DNA from 3 places in the Bradyrhizobium sp. 31Argb genome. Region 3 is predicted to be linked to each of the others. Evidence: riboswitches for the same ligand, from Rfam matches in the RefSeq annotation. Region 3 holds a riboswitch; each other region holds the start of a gene.
What was found. A riboswitch is a leader RNA that binds a small molecule or an ion and turns the genes downstream of it on or off. The one in region 3 is predicted to bind S-adenosylmethionine.
Positions count from the first base shown of each region.

Region 1: linked by a shared signal. The riboswitch ahead of AAFX91_RS36755 (O-succinylhomoserine sulfhydrylase) and the one ahead of AAFX91_RS09280 (hypothetical protein) in region 3 are both predicted to bind S-adenosylmethionine.
Region 2: linked by a shared signal. The riboswitch ahead of AAFX91_RS24895 (homoserine O-acetyltransferase) and the one ahead of AAFX91_RS09280 (hypothetical protein) in region 3 are both predicted to bind S-adenosylmethionine.

Region 1 covers NZ_JBEGDB010000342.1:3,668-6,938, forward strand. Annotated here, with positions in the region: gene AAFX91_RS36745 (SDR family NAD(P)-dependent oxidoreductase) at 1-278, shown strand, start outside; gene AAFX91_RS36750 (2'-deoxycytidine 5'-triphosphate deaminase) at 370-1,476, opposite strand; SAM riboswitch at 1,585-1,664, shown strand; gene AAFX91_RS36755 (O-succinylhomoserine sulfhydrylase) at 1,729-2,922, shown strand; gene AAFX91_RS36760 (SGNH/GDSL hydrolase family protein) at 3,003-3,271, opposite strand, start outside.
Region 2 covers NZ_JBEGDB010000144.1:4,598-7,868, reverse strand. Annotated here, with positions in the region: gene metW (methionine biosynthesis protein MetW) at 1-624, opposite strand, end outside; gene AAFX91_RS24895 (homoserine O-acetyltransferase) at 624-1,829, opposite strand; SAM riboswitch at 1,912-1,991, opposite strand; gene AAFX91_RS24890 (chorismate mutase) at 2,322-3,170, shown strand; gene hisC (histidinol-phosphate transaminase) at 3,181-3,271, shown strand, end outside.
Region 3 covers NZ_JBEGDB010000033.1:22,809-26,079, forward strand. Annotated here, with positions in the region: gene AAFX91_RS09275 (gluconate 2-dehydrogenase subunit 3 family protein) at 1-810, opposite strand, end outside; SAM-I-IV-variant riboswitch at 1,665-1,766, shown strand; gene AAFX91_RS09280 (hypothetical protein) at 1,810-2,343, shown strand; gene AAFX91_RS09285 (DUF1348 family protein) at 2,583-3,044, opposite strand; gene hisC (histidinol-phosphate transaminase) at 3,056-3,271, opposite strand, start outside.

The DNA of each region.
Region 1 (3,271 bases), on a different contig from region 3:
ACTCGATGAGCAAATCGGCGCTGATCGCCTGGACAAAGGGCCTGGCGCGCGATCTCGGCAGCCGCGGCATCACCGTCAACATCGTGCATCCGGGCTCGACCGACACCGACATGAATCCCGCTGAAGGCGAGCAGGCGGCCTTCCAGCTGGCGCGGATGGCGATCCCCCGCTACGGCAAGGCCGACGACGTCGCAGCGCTGGTCGCATTCGTGGCCGGCCCGGAGGCGCGCTCGATCAATGGCGCGGAGTTCACCATCGACGGCGGCGCCAACGCGTGAACGGCTGGACTTCGTGCACCATGCTGGCCGGGGCGTAGCGCCCCGGCCTTTGTCATGATCCTCGCAGCGCGCTCCAGGTGAGTGCGCTTGATCACACCCTGAAATGCTTGGAGAGCTTCAGGCCCTGGGCCTGGTAGTTCGAGCCGATGCGCTGGCCGTACATCGCATCGGGCCGGGCGAGCATCTTCTCATAGACGAGGCGGCCGACGATCTGGCCATGCTCGAGGATGAACGGCACCTCGCGCGAGCGCACTTCCAGCACGGCGCGCGCGCCCTGCCCGCCGGCGCCGGCATAGCCGAAGCCGGGATCGAAGAAGCCGGCATAATGCACGCGGAATTCGCCGACCAAAGGATCGAACGGCACCATCTCGGCGGCGTAGTCCGGCGGCACCTGCACGGCTTCCTTCGAGGCGAGGATATAGAACTCGCCGGGATCGAGGATCAGGCTGCCGTCGGGGCGCGCGCGGATCGGCTCCCAGAAATCATCGACCGGATAGCCGCCGCGACGATCGACGTCGACCACGCCGGTATGGCGCTTGGCGCGATAGCCGACGAAGCCGCCGGAATTCTCGCCCGAGAGATCAACCGAAACCGCGACGCCATTTGTAAGATCGGCATCGTCGATATCGACCAGGCGTTCGGCGTCATGCAGCGCGTCGAGCTCGGCGGCGCTGAGGATGGCATCGCCGGTGCGGAAGCGCACCTGCGACAGCCGCGAGCCCTCGCGCACCAGGATCGGAAACGTCTTGGGGCTGATCTCGGCATAGAGCGGGCCGTGATAGCCGGCACCGATCATGTCGAAACGGCGCGTGCCGTCGGCGATCACGCGGGTGAAGACGTCGAGCCGTCCGGTCGAGCTCTTCGGATTCGCGGCTGCGATGATCTCCGGCGGCAGCGCGAGGCTCTCCAGCAGCGGCACGATGTAGACGCAATTGGTCTCCAGCACCGCGTCGTCGGCGAGATCGATCTCGTGCAGCTTCAACTCATCGATGCGCTCGGCAACGGTGGCGCCGGGACCGGGGAGAAAGCTCGCGCGCACGCGATAGGCGATGTCGCCGAGGCGAAGATCGAGGCTCGCGGGCTGGATCTGGCTCTCGACAAAGGGATAGACCGGCAGGATCAGGCCTGCATCCGCCATCGCCGCGATCATGCGGTCAGGCAGGATCCCATTGGCATCGTCTTGCAGCACGAACGACACGGACGCGGTCCCTCAAGACGGCTTAGAGCCACAAAAGGCCCAACAAATGGATTTTACCGGTTAGCCGATGCCCGCCTTGACGGAAAGAGCGGGAACGAATATCAGCATGACTTATCCCGTGGTGATTTGAGCCGGCCGGCTTGCAGCCACGTTAAATAAGTCGCTAAACAGGCCGGGGACCTCAGCGATCCCGGCCCTTTAGGCCGGTTTTTTTGTGACCATTTTCGAAAGGATGGTCACGTTGGAGGTCCTATGTCCGAGTCCAAATCATCCGCCCGCTACCGCCCCGAAACCCGGCTGGTTCATTCCGGCACGCTACGCTCACAATTCGGCGAGACGTCCGAAGCAATATTCCTGACCCAAGGGTTCGTCTACGCGACCGCCGAGGAATGCGAGGCGCGGTTCAAGGGCGAGGATCCCGGCTTCCTCTATTCGCGGTTCTCCAACCCCGACGTGTCCATGTTCGAGCGCCGCATGATCGAGCTCGAAGGCGCGGAAGCTGCGCGCGCGACCGCGACCGGCATGGCGGCGGTGACGACCGCGATCCTCGCGCCGCTGAAGGCCGGCGATCACGTGGTGGCCTCCAAGGCGATGTTCGGCTCGTGCCGCTACGTGGTGGAGGATCTCTTGCCGCGCTACGGCATCCAGTCGACGCTGGTCGACGGGCTAGACCTCGACCAATGGAAAAAGGCGATCCGGCCGAACACGAAGACGTGTTTCCTCGAAAGCCCGACCAATCCGACGCTCGACGTGCTCGACATCGGCGCCATCGCGGAAATCGCGCATCAGGGCGGCGCGCGATTGATCGTCGACAATGTGTTCGCCACCCCGATCTGGCAGAGCCCGCTGTCGCTCGGCGCCGACGTCGTGGTTTATTCCGCGACCAAGCATATCGACGGCCAGGGGCGCTGCCTGGGCGGCGTCATCCTTTCCTCCGAGGCTTTCATCACCGAGCACATCCATAACTTCCTGCGCCAGACCGGACCGTCGATGTCGCCGTTCAATGCATGGGTGCTGCTGAAGGGGCTGGAGACACTGGCGGTGCGTGTCCGCGCGCAGACCGAGACGGCCGCGAAGATCGCGGACGTACTGGCAAGTCATCCGAAGATCACGCGGCTGATCTATCCCGGCCGCGCCGATCATCCGCAGGCGGCCACCGTGAAGAAGCAGATGCGGTCGGGATCGACGTTGATCGGGTTCGAGGTGAAGGGCGGCAAGGCCGGCGCATTCCGCTGCCTCAACGGGCTCAAGATCTCGCGCATCTCCAACAATCTCGGCGATGCCAAGAGCCTCGTCACCCATCCCGCCACCACGACGCATCAGCGCCTGGGGCCGGACGCGCGCGCCGAGCTAGGCATCAGCGAAGGCTTCATCCGCTTCTCCGCGGGCCTCGAGCACGCCGACGATCTGATCGAGGATTTTGTCGAGGCGCTGGAGACGGTGTGATCCAAGGCGAATGGCGAATAGGGAGTAGCGAGTAGGGTCAAGCCCCATTCGCTATTCGCCACTCGCCATTCGCTTTCAGCTTACATCGGCCTGTACGTCCGCACATCCGCCGGCACGTTGACGCCGAGCTTGATCTGGCCGACCGACTTGATGATGTCGTCGCCGAGCAACTGGGCGAAGCAGGCATAGCCCCAATCATTCATGTGCAGGCCGTCGGCGATCACGAAGCTGTCGATCGGGATCGACTGCTTCTCGTGCCATTCACGCATCACCTCAAAGCGCGGGAAGATGCTGACATGGCGGAGCTCGGCGACGTGGTTGAGCAGCCGGATCATCTTGTTGGCGCTGG
Region 2 (3,271 bases), on a different contig from region 3:
GCCGAACATGTTCCAGACCCACCAGGGCAGGTTCAGCGGCACCGGGCGGCCGTAGAGGTCGAGCGCGACTGCGCGCTCCATCTTGACGTGGATCTCGTCGCAGAGCTGGACGAAATCCTTGATGGTGCAGAAATGAATGTTGGGGGTGTCGTACCAGGTGGCGGGGAGGTTTTCGGTGCGCGGCATGTGCCCGCCGACCAGCAGCTGCAACCGCATCTTCCAGAAACCGAAATTCGGGAACGAGACGATGGCGCGGTGACCGATGCGCAGGAGATTTTCCAGTACCGCCTTCGGCTGCCGCGTCGCCTGCAGGGTCTGCGACAGGATCACGTAGTCGAACGCATCGTCGGCATAGTTGACGAGGTCGGTGTCGGCATCGCCCTGCACCACCGCGAGCCCCTTGGCGACGCAGTGGTTGACGCCTTCGCGCGACAGCTCGATGCCGCGGCCGTCGATGCCGCGGCTCTCCAGGAGCTGCAACAGATCGCCGTCGCCGCAGCCGACGTCGAGCACGCGCGAGCCGGGCTCCACCATTTCGGCGACCAGAACATGGTCCGGACGAAGGCTCGTACTCGCCTGCGGCGCCACGCCGGGCAGCGGTAGGGTTTGTTCCTGAAGCGCCATCACGCGACCCCCGCATCGCCGAGGCCGCGCGCCTTGCCGGCCGACTGCAGGAAAGCGCGGGAGATGTCGAAGAATTCGGGCACGTCGAGCAGGAAGGCGTCGTGGCCCTTGTCGGTCTCGATCTCCGCGAACGAGACCCGCGCGCTGGAGGCATTCAGCGCATGCACCAGCGCCCGCGCTTCCGAGGTCGGGAACAGCCAGTCGCTCGTGAACGACACCACACAGAACCGGGTCTTGATGCCGCGGAACGCCTTCGCCAGCACACCATTATGGTCGGCGGCGATGTCGAAATAGTCCATCGCCCGCGTCAGATAGAGGTAGCTGTTGGCATCGAAGCGCTCGACAAAGGACGAGCCTTGGTAGCGCAGATAGCTCTCGACCTGGAAGTCGGCATCGAAGGAGAATGTCGGCAGTTCGCGATCCTGCATCCGCCGCCCGAACTTGCGATGCAGCGCCGCGTCCGAGAGATAGGTGATATGCGCAGCCATGCGCGCAACCGCGAGCCCGCGATGCGGATGCGTGCCCTGATCGACATAGCGTCCGCCGCGCCAGTCCGGATCGGCCATCACGGCCTGCCGGCCGAGCTCATGAAAGGCGATGTTCTGCGCCGAGTGCCGCGTCGAGCAGGCGATCGCGAGCGTCGAGAACACGCGCTCCGGATAGGCCGCGGCCCATTGCACCGCCTGCATGCCGCCCATGGAGCCGCCGACCACCGAGAACAGCGTCTCGATGCCGAGCCGGTCGATCAGCATCGCTTGCGCGCGCACCATGTCGGGAATGGTGATGATCGGAAAATCCAGGCCCCACACCTTGCCGGTCGCGGGGCTGAGCGAGGCAGGGCCGGTCGAGCCCATGCAGCCGCCAAGCACGTTGGAGCAGATGATGAAGTACTTGGAGGGGTCGAGCGGACGGCCAGGGCCGACCATGGTCTCCCACCAGCCGGGCTTGCCCGTCACCGGATGCAAATTGTTGACATGCTGGTCGCCGGTCAGCGCGTGGCAGACCAGAATGGCGTTGGAGCGCTCGGCATTGAGTTCGCCATAGGTCTGGTAGGCGATCTGGAACGGCGCGAGGTCGATGCCGCAGTCGAGCTTCAACGGCTGATCCATGCCGAACTTTGCTACCGGCGAGGACGGATGATCGGCCTCATGGGCGCGGTCCTCACCCTGGATCGACGGACTCTTGATCGACTGCACCTTGGTCATTGCGGCCCCTTCCTCCGACGCGGAGGTCCCGGACAGAAATCAGGCCATAAAAAAACCCGGCCTGAACAAAGGTTCGGCCGGGATCGATCTGTCCCCGGCCTGTTTAGCAAGTTCTTTAACGTGGCTGCAAGCCGGCCGGCTCAAATGACCACGGAACGCTGGAAAAGTAGTCCCTTACCCGCCCTGCGTCAAGGCAACCGGGGCCGTTAACCTAACCGTGACCTTGAGGCTGAGCTTGCGCCGTCTGGCCCCATGGGACAGAACGGGGGCTCGCACTTCTCCCTCTCCCCGCTCTTGCGGGGCCGGGACGAGCGGAGCTCGCCCTGAGAGGGTTGGGGTGAGGGGCTTTCTCCGCTAACAAGGTAACAGACGGACTCGCGGAGAGTCCCCCTCACCCGAAATTCAAGCTCGCTTGAATTTCGACCTCTCCCCGCACGCGGGGGAGAGGTGAAGAGTTGGCTCCCTGATTGAAGAGAATTGACGGGCCCTAGCATGTCAAAAACGCCTCCGGCGCCGCCCTCGCTGGCCGAGTTGCGCAAAGAGATCGACGCGATCGATGAGCAGGTTCACCGCCTCTTGATGGCGCGTGGCGACATCATCGACCGCCTGATCAGGGTGAAGCAGACCCAGGAAGTCGGCTCCGCGTTCCGGCCGGCGCGCGAAGCCGCCATGATGCGCAGCCTGGTCGAGCGCCATCGGGGCATCCTGCCGCTTGACACCATCGAGAGCATCTGGCGCGTCATCATCTCGACGTTCACTTACGTCCAGGCACCGTTCTCGGTGCATGCCGATGTCTCGGTCGGCGAATCCATGATGCGGGATTCGGCGCGCTTCCATTTCGGCTTCGTGGTGCCCTACGTCTCGCATTTCAGCGCGCAGGCGGCGGTCGAAGCAGTGGCGAAATCGAAGGGCGACCTGGCGCTGGTGTCGGCCATTTCCAGCCGCACGCCATGGTGGATCGACCTCGAGGCCGAGGGCGCCCCGAAGATCATCGCGCGGCTGCCGTTCCTCGAGCGTGCCGATCATCCCGCAGCGCTGCCCGTGTTCGTGATCTCGCGCGTCGCCGACGATGCGATGGTGACCGAAGTCGAGATGTGGAGCGTGCGCGTCTCCGGCTGGAACGCCGAGATCGCCCGCGCGGTGGCGCCGCTCGCTGAAATCGTCGCGGTGCCGGACACCGCCTTCGACGGCGCAGCGCTTTTGGTATCGGTCGCCGGCCGCGGCTTCGAGGAGATCAAAATGGCCCTGATCCGCGCCGGGGCCTCGGTGCGCTCATCGGCCCTCGTCGGCAGCCACGCAACGCGCTATACGGTGCCCCCCGCCCCTAGAATCCGGAGCTAGAGAGTTAGAGATGTCCCGCCCCGTGCCGAATCCCGGCATCCTCGATATTGCGCCCTACACCCCCGGCAAAAGCCCGGTGGCCGAGCCGGGGCGCAAGATGT
Region 3 (3,271 bases):
TAGGCCAGCAATGCCAATCGGTGGCAGCGGATAGCGCTCGTTGTGCCGCTCAACCCAGTCGCGGTAATCATAGCGCGCGCCGGGAAATCCGATCATCTTCCAGCCGACCATGTCGCGGTTGCCGCCGTAAACTGGGTCAGCGAAGAAACCCTCCCGCGTGTTCTGCAGCAGATACTCGAAGAATGCGCGACCGCTAGTTCCTTCCAGTTGCACCTCGCCTTTCTCCAGCCCGGAGAGAACCTTGTCCTTCTCATCGTCGGGAATCTGGGCGAAGGGCTTTCCTGCGTAGGTGGCGCGACAATATTTGTCCAATGCGGCCAGCGCCTGGCGATACCGCGCTGCCGGGGTCAACGGCGACTGATCTCCCTGCTCCGGCGTTCCGTCGGCGAACGGCCCGTGCATGTAGAGCCCCTGGGCGCTGCCATACGATCCCAAAAGTTGCCGGTCGATAAAGACCGCACAGCCGGCATCCTTGCCCCCCGGCGTCTGCGGGTCCGGCGGGATCAGCCGGTCGACGAGCGCTTCGACGGCCGCTCCTTCTTCCGGAGTGAAATACGCCCATGGCCCAGGCCGCACCGCTGTTGGTGGAGTGCCGGCACTTGGTCCCCACGGCAAACTGCCCTTGACGACCAGCGCGCGAGCGGAGGTCACCGAAAACACCAAAGCCATGGCGGTGGTTATGAGTAATTCGCGGCGGCGCACGCCGTGATTGGAGCGCGACGAGCCGGGTATTCCCTCCCCGGCACTATCAGCACCGGGGGCCGTCTTCCGGATACCGTTGGCGCTCAGCGAAATCTCTTTCGCGACCATAGTGCTCCCCTGGATCGTGAAGTCGGAATTCCAAGGTGGCGCATTAAAACACCAAGATAGCACAGTCTAAACGGTTCTCAAGTCGAGTGCGTCCAGTTCGGCAATTCAGGCCGCGGCAAGGCGGGGTTCGGCGTGGCTCTTTGGGGTACGATGCGCCGGGCTTGCCTGAAAGAGCTTGAGCGTGAACTGATCGCGTATTGCAATGCACACCCATGAAATCGAATCGTCTAAGCGGTAGAGTGTTGCTCAAGCAAGAGAGATTTACGACCGGGTTAAGCTGAAAGTACATCTGCATCAGCGTGACCGTTCAGGGCGATCGCTCCAACTTGATTATGCGCGCGCCACTTCCGATCAAGATCGATAGGTGAAACTCCAATTGTTCTTCATGCTACGTTGCGGTCCATTTTTTGCTTCCTCGTAAAAGCGTTTGACACGCCAACTTTACGAGAAGCCCTTGTGCTTGCTCGTATGCGAATTCGCGTTGAACGACGTCGCGCAAGATCAACATCATCAACTGAGACACCATCGCCCCGCTCCGATGCATCCGGCAGACTACGGCAACCGCGCACCACTATCCTCGACGTCCCGATTAAGCCACAACGCATCGAGGCAATCGGTCGCCGAAAGATTCGTTGTGTCAGTAGGGCAGCCAATGACCGTCTAAAATGGCAGGGCAAAGCCGCAAACACGTCCGGCACCCTAATCCGTCTTTGGCAAGCTTCCGAGAGCGGCCCGGCTCCGCAGTCGCCCGTCCGGTCCGCGGTCCCGATCCGCAGAGGAGCGGCTCTCTTATCCACCCGAAAACTGCGGGGGCTCAACAGCTCTGGAAGAAACTATCCGAACCCGCTATATTGATGGTGCATCAAGAAGAGGCTGACGCCCTCGCCAACCTGCCATCCCGGGCAAGGTGGTTTCTGCAAGGAGATGCGGCCAATTCGGCAACGTACGGGTCGCGCGGCCGTCAGCCTCCTCGCCTATGCAAGCAATGGAGGTATTTTTTTGAATGACGTATTCGCTGATCCCCTCGATGAGCATCAGAGCGCATTTGTCGATCCCTGGAGTCATCAGCCCCAGAATTGGGGAGATATTCCAGATCACGCGGTGTTCGCTGGGGCATGGCACCTAAACGTCGGAATCGACACTCTTCATGAAGCGCTTTTTCTTGCGCGTGACGACCAAGAGGACCGGCTGTGGTCGCTGACTACATCCGCTGACACGTGCACGCGAGAGAGTCTGACCGCACGCGAGCGCGGCGATCGCGCCTGGATCAAGCGGAAGATCAGTTGTGGCTGTGTGGCCGGAGCGGCTCGCGCCAGAAGCCCGCGCGATGCGGCGACCATCCTAATGAGCAGACTACTCCGCTCTCGCCTTCATTTTTCAGGCTCGGAGCCGCCCTACATGTCTGGCCTGCTCACAAGCCAAGAGATGGCCGCCATTGTAGATGTCTTTGAGCAGGAGTTAAGACGGAATACGGTGGCGGCGGAAGCGGATCAGCGTAAAGATGAAGCCGGCATCATCATACCTCCGGACTAAGGCGGCCTCGGCGGCAAACTGGTAGGCTGTGTTCAAGGAGCTCGATGCCGGTTACGGCACGCCTCGGATGACCTATCCCAGCGCTGCTGGTGTTCGATACGTAGCCCCACGCTGCCGCCCAGAAAGAACTGATGGAGGCTGTCCTTCTCGCCCCGGCTGAGCGAGGCTCCCTCCGTGCCAAACTCGGGGAAGACTCTGGCGAGGAGGGATATGACGTCAGAGCGCTCGTCGAGCGCGGTTCAAAGCCCCAACTCCGAAAGCCCAGGGTGATCGTCCGGACGCCGTCCCAGAGGCCAGTGAAACTTCCGGTCGGCTTCCTTGATGGGAAGGTCATTGATGCAGGCAAACCGGCGTTGCATCAACCCTGCGGCATCATATTCCCAGTTTTCGTTACCATACGAACGGAACCAATTGCCGCTGTCATCATGCCACTCATAGGCGTAGCGGACGGCGATCCGATTATCGGCGAAGGCCCAGAGCTCCTTGATCAGCCGATAGTCGAGCTCCTTTGCCCACTTTCGGGTGAGGAACGCCACGATCTCGGTCCGTCCGTTGGCAAATTCAGAGCGATTCCGCCAACGGCTGTCCGGCGTATAGGCCAGCGACACCTTCTCGGGATCGCGGCTGTTCCATCCGTCTTCTGCCAGGCGAACCTTTTGTGTTGCGCTCTCGAGCGTGAATGGTGGTGCAATGATGGTCATTTCAGTTTCTCCTATACTGACAGGTGCGAGTTGCAAGTATGAACATTCAAGGCTCGGCCATATCCAATTTTACCATCCGGTCGGCCGAGAATCGTGCGCAACGCACTGATGAGCGCCGCATTTTCCTGCGGAGTGCCGATCGTGACTCGCAGCTTGTCGCGCAGCCGATCGGTATCGAACCAGCGGACATAGATGTTCCCCTCCATAAGCTTCGTGACGACTTGGCG